Regions from separate parts of the Cobetia sp. BMC6 genome, predicted to be linked through region 2. Evidence: predicted binding sites of a transcription regulator. Region 2 holds the regulator's gene; the other holds the start of a gene.
The links. The regulator PhoB, encoded in region 2, activates phosphate uptake and scavenging genes when phosphate is short. The targets are predictions, from matches to a motif close to TGTCATANNNNTGTCANA.
Positions count from the first base shown of each region.

Region 1: MKZ40_RS07170 (glycosyltransferase family 1 protein) is a predicted target of PhoB. The motif match lies at 1,463-1,480, and genes of this name have one in related genera.

Region 1 covers NZ_JAKUMF010000002.1:687,479-690,685, forward strand. Annotated here, with positions in the region: gene MKZ40_RS07165 (phosphatase PAP2 family protein) at 1-268, opposite strand, end outside; gene MKZ40_RS07170 (glycosyltransferase family 1 protein) at 240-1,397, opposite strand; gene MKZ40_RS07175 (LysM peptidoglycan-binding domain-containing protein) at 1,634-2,587, opposite strand; gene MKZ40_RS07180 (acyltransferase) at 2,577-3,207, opposite strand, start outside.
Region 2 covers NZ_JAKUMF010000004.1:282,449-285,655, reverse strand. Annotated here, with positions in the region: gene ubiA (4-hydroxybenzoate octaprenyltransferase) at 1-752, shown strand, start outside; gene phoB (phosphate regulon transcriptional regulator PhoB) at 976-1,665, shown strand; gene phoR (phosphate regulon sensor histidine kinase PhoR) at 1,673-2,995, shown strand; gene cysZ (sulfate transporter CysZ) at 3,164-3,207, opposite strand, start outside.

The DNA.
Region 1 (3,207 bases), on a different contig from region 2:
CCCGACATAGCCGTGTCTTGAGCGCGCGGTAGAGCAGCGCCCCGGCGCCTGCCGCCAGGCCGAATTCCAGAAACAGCCAGCCGCCCATGGCATGGTGCAGCGGCAGGCTCAGCGTCAGCAGCGCCCATACCGGCCAGTCGCCCAGCCGCGAGACGATACGAAACAGGGTGAGTATCGGCCGGAACAGCGCCAGGCGCGCGACCTGGCGGCACAGGCGCCACTCCAGAAGGTCCAGTCGCTCAAAGACGGGAAGGCTGCGATCGTGCATCGGGCTTCTCCTCGGCGTGACGCAGGCAGGTCAGAAAGCCCTCGGCGATGCGGCTCCAGCCCAATGGTTCGACGCGCACGCGGGCGGCACGTCCCAGTCTGGCGATGCGGGCCGGCCGCTGGCAGGCCTCCACCGCCTGTTCGATGAAGCGCTCCGGCTGGCTGCAGGGCGCCAGCAGGCCCTGGTGATCATCGCGGATCACCTCGGCGGCCGCCGCGTAATCGAAGGCGATCACGGCCAGTCCGCTGGCCATGGCTTCCAGTACCACATTGCCGAAGGTCTCCGACAGTGACGGGAAGACGAACAGGTCGGCACTGGCGTAATGGGCGGCCAGCGCCTCACCGGTCTGGAGGCCGGCGAAGATCGCCTCGGGCAGACGCTGTTCCAGGCGCTCGCGCAGCGGGCCGTCTCCCACCAGCACCAGGGCGAGGTCCGGTTGCACGGCCAGCATGGCCTCATAGGTGCGGATCAGCAGCTCGATGTTCTTCTCGGCGGCCAGGCGCCCGACGTGCAGCGCGACGGGTTGCTGTGAGCTGACGCCCCATGACTTGCGCAATGCTTCGCTGCGATGACTGGGCGAGAAGCGCTCGCAATCCAGGCCGCGTCCCACCACCTGCACATGCTCGAAACCTTGCTGCATCAGGCTGTCTGCCTGGGTGCGGGTCGGTACCAGCGTCATGTTGGCGGCATTGTGGAAGCGGCGCAGGCCGCGCCGTACCAGCGGGCGTAGCGCCTTGAGCCGGTAGTGGGTGCTGTATTGATCGAAATTGGTATGAAAGCCCGCGACCACCGGCAGGCCCAGACGGCGGGCGACCATCAGTGCGCTGATGCCCAGCGGGCCTTCGGTGGCGATATAGACGACACAGGGGCGATGCTCGCGCCACATGCGCATCAGGCGCTGCGGTGCCGGCACGCCGACCTGCACGGTGTCATATCCGGGCAGGCGGAAGCCGCGTACCTGAAGCTCCTGCTGGACCCGCGGTTCCAGGCTGCCATCTCGGGTGGCGGGACGAATGAGTTGGAGCTCACAGCCGCGTGCGATGAGTTGATCGCACAGATGACTCAAGGTATGAGCCACGCCATTGATCTCCGGATGCCAGGTTTCACTGACGAAGGCAATGCGCTCCATGACGTCTCCCTAGATGACTATTGTGGTCATTATCGAGAGAGGGAGTGACGGCGGCATAACAAGCAGGTGACGAAGCGATGACACACCCTCAACCCCTCACAACTCAGAGGTATGAGGGTTGTCTCATGAATCGTCAAGCAAGGACGACAGTCACCGGCGTGGCACCGGCGCTGTCGTCATCTGGCGGGGATTGGAGGTGGCGCCATGTCGGGCTGGCGCCGTGAAGCAACGCTGGTTCAGCGCTTCTCGAGAATCTCGCGCGGGTCGATCGGCTTGCCGCCGTGGCGCACGTCGAACAGCAATTCATGCTGACCGTTGTTGCCGCGTGCGACGCGACAAAGCGGCGTGCCCGGAGTGACCTGTTGCCCCACCTTGACCAGAATCTCGCCGCACTGGGCCAGCACGCTCTGCAGGTTGCCGGAGTGGTGCAGGATGACCACGTTGCCCAGTTGGCGCATGGAGTCGGCGAAGCGCACTTCGCCCCGCGCCGGTGCACTGGCGATGCCGCTGGCGGCGGTACGAATCTGCATGGGCGCCAGCTGGCCATTGCCGTTGGTGCCGAATTCACGCGTCACGCTGCCGGCGGCAGGCCAGCGCCATGACTGGCCCGGCTTCTGCAGCGGGCCGGGGTCCGGGCGGGCGACCAGGCTGCCGCCGCTGGCGCGTGCGGCCGGGGCGCTGCGGCTCGGGCCACCGTTGAGCGGCACCGAGATCAGCATGCCGACATCGAGATCATTGGGGTCCTTGCCGGGGTTGGCGGCCTGAATGCGCTGCGGGCTGGCACCGAAATAGCGACCGACCTTGGAGTAGGTATCGCCGGGGCGCAGCTGATAGCGATATGGGCCGCCGGAAGGCGCTCGCTCACGCGCGGTGGGCACCAGGATGCGCTGACCGACCTTGAGGTCACGAATCTTGACGCCCGGATTGAAGCGCGTGAGGCGCAGCAGGGGAATGTCGGCATCGCGCGCGATCTGCCCCAGGGTATCGCCCTTCTGGATGGTGACCCACTGGCCGGCCGGCGAGCCGGAGTAGCTGCCGGTCGCGCAGCCGCTCAGCCACAGGCCGAGACAGATCAGCGCCAACCAACGCAGCGCGAGGCCGGCCCGCTGCAGAAGTGGACGGTTCACGTCAGGTTCGGCCTGCGCTCGTGCCGAGAAGTCCGCGGCATTCAGGCCGTATTCAGTGTTCATCAATGTCATTCCCTGCACGTGACAGTCGGGCATCCTTGTCCTTCCAGACCTGATTGAGCCATTGCTGGAAGCGCTCGCGATAGGCGGCGTCCGCATGATAGTTGCCGTCCAGCATCCAGGGCTCCAACGGCCGCTGAGTGATGACGAGCGTGATGTCGCCCCCGTGACCGCACAGGAACTGCCAGAAACTGGCATCGGCATGCCGGTAATCGAGGGTGGCATCCAGAATACCGGAAAGTCGATCGCCAAGCGTGTTGATCACCTGGGCACTGCCGCCGGCACGCGGCTTGAGCAGGTGCTGGAAAGGGCTCTGCTGCTGGTTGTGCTTGGCGGGCGTGAAGCGAGTGCCTTCCACGAAGTTGAAGATCGCCATCGGCGCCTGACGCGAGCGCTCGCACATGCGTCGCGTCGCTTCGCGATCACGCTCGGCGAGCCGCGGATTGCTGGCCAGTTTCTGCTGGCTGTAACGGCGCATGAACGGGAATTCCAGCGCCCACCAGGCAAGGCCGATCACCGGCACCCAGATGAGCTCCTGCTTGAGGAAGAACTTGGGCATCGGCGTACGACGGTGCAGGGCGTACTGGAGAACGAAGATGTCAGTCCAGCTGCGGTGATTGGCG
Region 2 (3,207 bases):
GCATCCCCGAGCGCACGACCCTGCTGATCTTCATCGCCGGGGTCTACCTGATGCGCGCCGCCGGCTGCGTGATCAACGACTACGCCGATCGGCATTGGGACAAGCATGTCGAGCGCACGCGTGACCGACCGCTGACCTCGGGCCGCATCTCGGAGCGCGAGGCGCTGACACTGTTCGGGGGGCTGGTCGCGGCCGCCTTCGTGCTGGTGTGCTTCACCAACCTGACCACGGTGCTGCTGTCGATCGTCGCCGTGCTGTTGGCAGCCAGCTACCCATTCATGAAGCGCTTCCATCATCTGCCCCAGGTAGTGCTGGGCGCCGCCTTCGGCTGGGCGATTCCGATGGCCTTCGCCGCGACGCTGGAGGAGGTGCCGACCTACGGCTGGTGGCTGTTCGCGGCCAACCTGATGTGGACGGTGGCCTACGACACCGCCTATGCGATGGTCGATCGCAACGACGACCTCAAGGTGGGCATCAAGTCCACCGCCGTGCTGTTCGGGCGTGCCGACAAGCTGATGATCGGCCTGTTGCAGCTGGGCATGCTGGTGGTGTTGATCGGCATCGGCCTGCAGCTGGCGCTGGGCATCTTCTACTGGCTGGGGCTGGCTGCCGCCGCCGTCACCTTCGTCTGGCAGCAACGTCTGATCCGTGAGCGTGAGCGTGCGCCCTGCTTCCAGGCGTTCCTCAACAATCATTGGACGGGGCTGCTGATCTTCGCCGGTATCGCCCTGGCGACCTGGCCGATGAGCTGACTCCTGCATAAATATTCGCATTATTTAATTTAAAGCTATCCCTGCCCCCGGTTGCTCCCCAGCCCACGATTCATGCCTGCCTGCCGCGCCTCCAAGGCGGCTGGCAGGCTTGCGTGCAAGCTGCCATGCTGGCAGTTGTCATCTGGTTGTCATATAAGCGGGTTGTAATCGTCATCGACTTGTCATTCTGGCGCGTGCGCCGACTGCTGCATGGGATCTAGCGATGAGCTCCAAGACCGTACTGATTGTCGACGATGAATCCTCGATTCGCGAGATGATCGCCGTCGCCCTCGAAATGGCGGATTACCGCGTGCTGGAGGCAGACAATGCCCAGGACGCCCACGCCATCGTCGTCGATGAAAAGCCCGATCTGCTGTTGCTGGACTGGATGATGCCGGGCACCAGTGGCCTGGAGCTCGCGCGGCGTCTCAAGCGAGACGAGACCACCTCGGAACTGCCGATCATCCTGTTGACCGCCAAGGGCGAGGAAGACAACAAGATTCAAGGCCTGGAAGCCGGTGCCGACGACTACATCACCAAGCCCTTCTCGCCACGCGAGCTGGTCGCCCGTCTCAAGGCCGTGCTGCGTCGCACCACCCCCAAGGGGGTCGAGGAGGCAGTGGAAGTCGAAGGCTTGATGCTCGACCCGGCCAGCCACCGCGTCACCGCCCACGGCAACTCACTGGATGTCGGCCCGACCGAATATCGCCTGCTGCAGTTCTTCATGACGCATCAGGAGCGTGCCTACACCCGCAGCCAGCTACTCGACCAGGTATGGGGGGGTAACGTCTATGTCGAGGAGCGCACCGTGGACGTGCACATCCGCCGCCTGCGCAAGGCGCTGGGCACAGGCCATCAGCATCTGATCCAGACCGTCCGTGGCACCGGTTACCGCTTCAGCGCTCAGGCCTGAGGGATTCATGCGCTATTGGACCAACGAGCTATGGCGCCTCGGCTACCTTGCCGGTGGCTTCGGCCTGATCGGTGGCCTGCTGGGCCATCTGGGCTGGGGCCTGGCGCTGGGTCTGGCGCTGTATCTGTTCGTCCATCTCAAGCACTTGAAGAGCCTCTATACCTGGCTGATCACCAATCCCCATGAAGAGCCACCGCCCGGCGATGGCGTGTGGGGAGACCTGCTCGATCGTCTCTACCGCTATCAGAAGGGCCAGCGTCAGACTCAGGAGCGACTGCGCAGCATCCTCAACCGTATCCAGGAATCCTCCGAGGCCATGCGCGACGGCCTGGTGATGCTGGACAACCACGGTGACATGGAATGGTGGAACAGCGCTGCCGAGCAGCTGGTCGGTCTCAAGGCCAGCCACGACCGCGGCCAGCACATCACCAACTATCTGCGTGACCCCGCCTTCATCGACTACTTCAATCGGCTGGCCTACCGCGAGCCGCTGACGCTGCAGTCGCCGCTGTCTGACAACCTGACGCTGCAGATTTCCATCACCCTGTTCGGTGACAACGAACGTCTGGTCATGCTGCGTGACGTCACCCGCCTCTATCGCCTGGAAGAGATGCGCCGCGACTTCGTGGCCAATGTCTCCCATGAACTGCGCACGCCGCTGACGGTACTGGCCGGCTATCTCGAGACCTACTCCGATTACGCCGATGACCTGCCACCGCGCTGGCAGCGTGGGCTGGGCCAGATGAAGAGCCAGACCGACCGCATGCAGCACCTGGTCGAGGACCTGCTGACCCTGTCACGCCTGGAAACCGACGAGCTGTCCGACAACGGCCGCTGCATCGACATGAGTGCCCTGCTCGGCCATATCCGCGACGACGCCGAAGGCCTGTCCCAGGGACGCCACACCTTCTCCATCGAGGCCGATGCCAGCCTGTCACTACGCGGTGAGGAGCAGGAACTGCGCAGCGCGATCTCGAATCTGGTCTTCAATGCGGTGCGCTACACTCCCGAAGACTGCCATATCACCCTGCGCTGGAAGGCGGATGACCAGGGCCTGCTGGTCGAGGTGGAAGATGACGGGGATGGCATCGACCCGGTCCACCTGCCGCGTCTGACCGAGCGCTTCTACCGCATCGACAAGGGCCGCAGCACCGCCACGGGAGGCACCGGTCTGGGGCTTGCCATCGTCAAGCATGTGCTGATTCGCCATCAGGGCCATCTGGAGATCGACAGCCACCCCGGCGAGGGTGCGCGCTTCCGCTGTCACTTCCCCGACGAGCGCGCCTGTCAGACGAGCGCTCCCCGGACCAGCAGTGCGCTAGCCCGGTGATGTGCTGACTCCGTGATGAGCTGAGCCGGAGGCCAGCCCAACGCGGAACACCCCGCAGCCACCTCGAAAGGAGGCGACTGCGGGGCGTTTCTTTTGGTCCGCCAGACGACGCTGCGGCTACCTCAACGACAAACCAGTACAGCGATGAACCAGCTGCGACAGGCTGTCTCAACGACGCGGCGCCGGCAACTGACGGTAGTGGCTCTGCCACA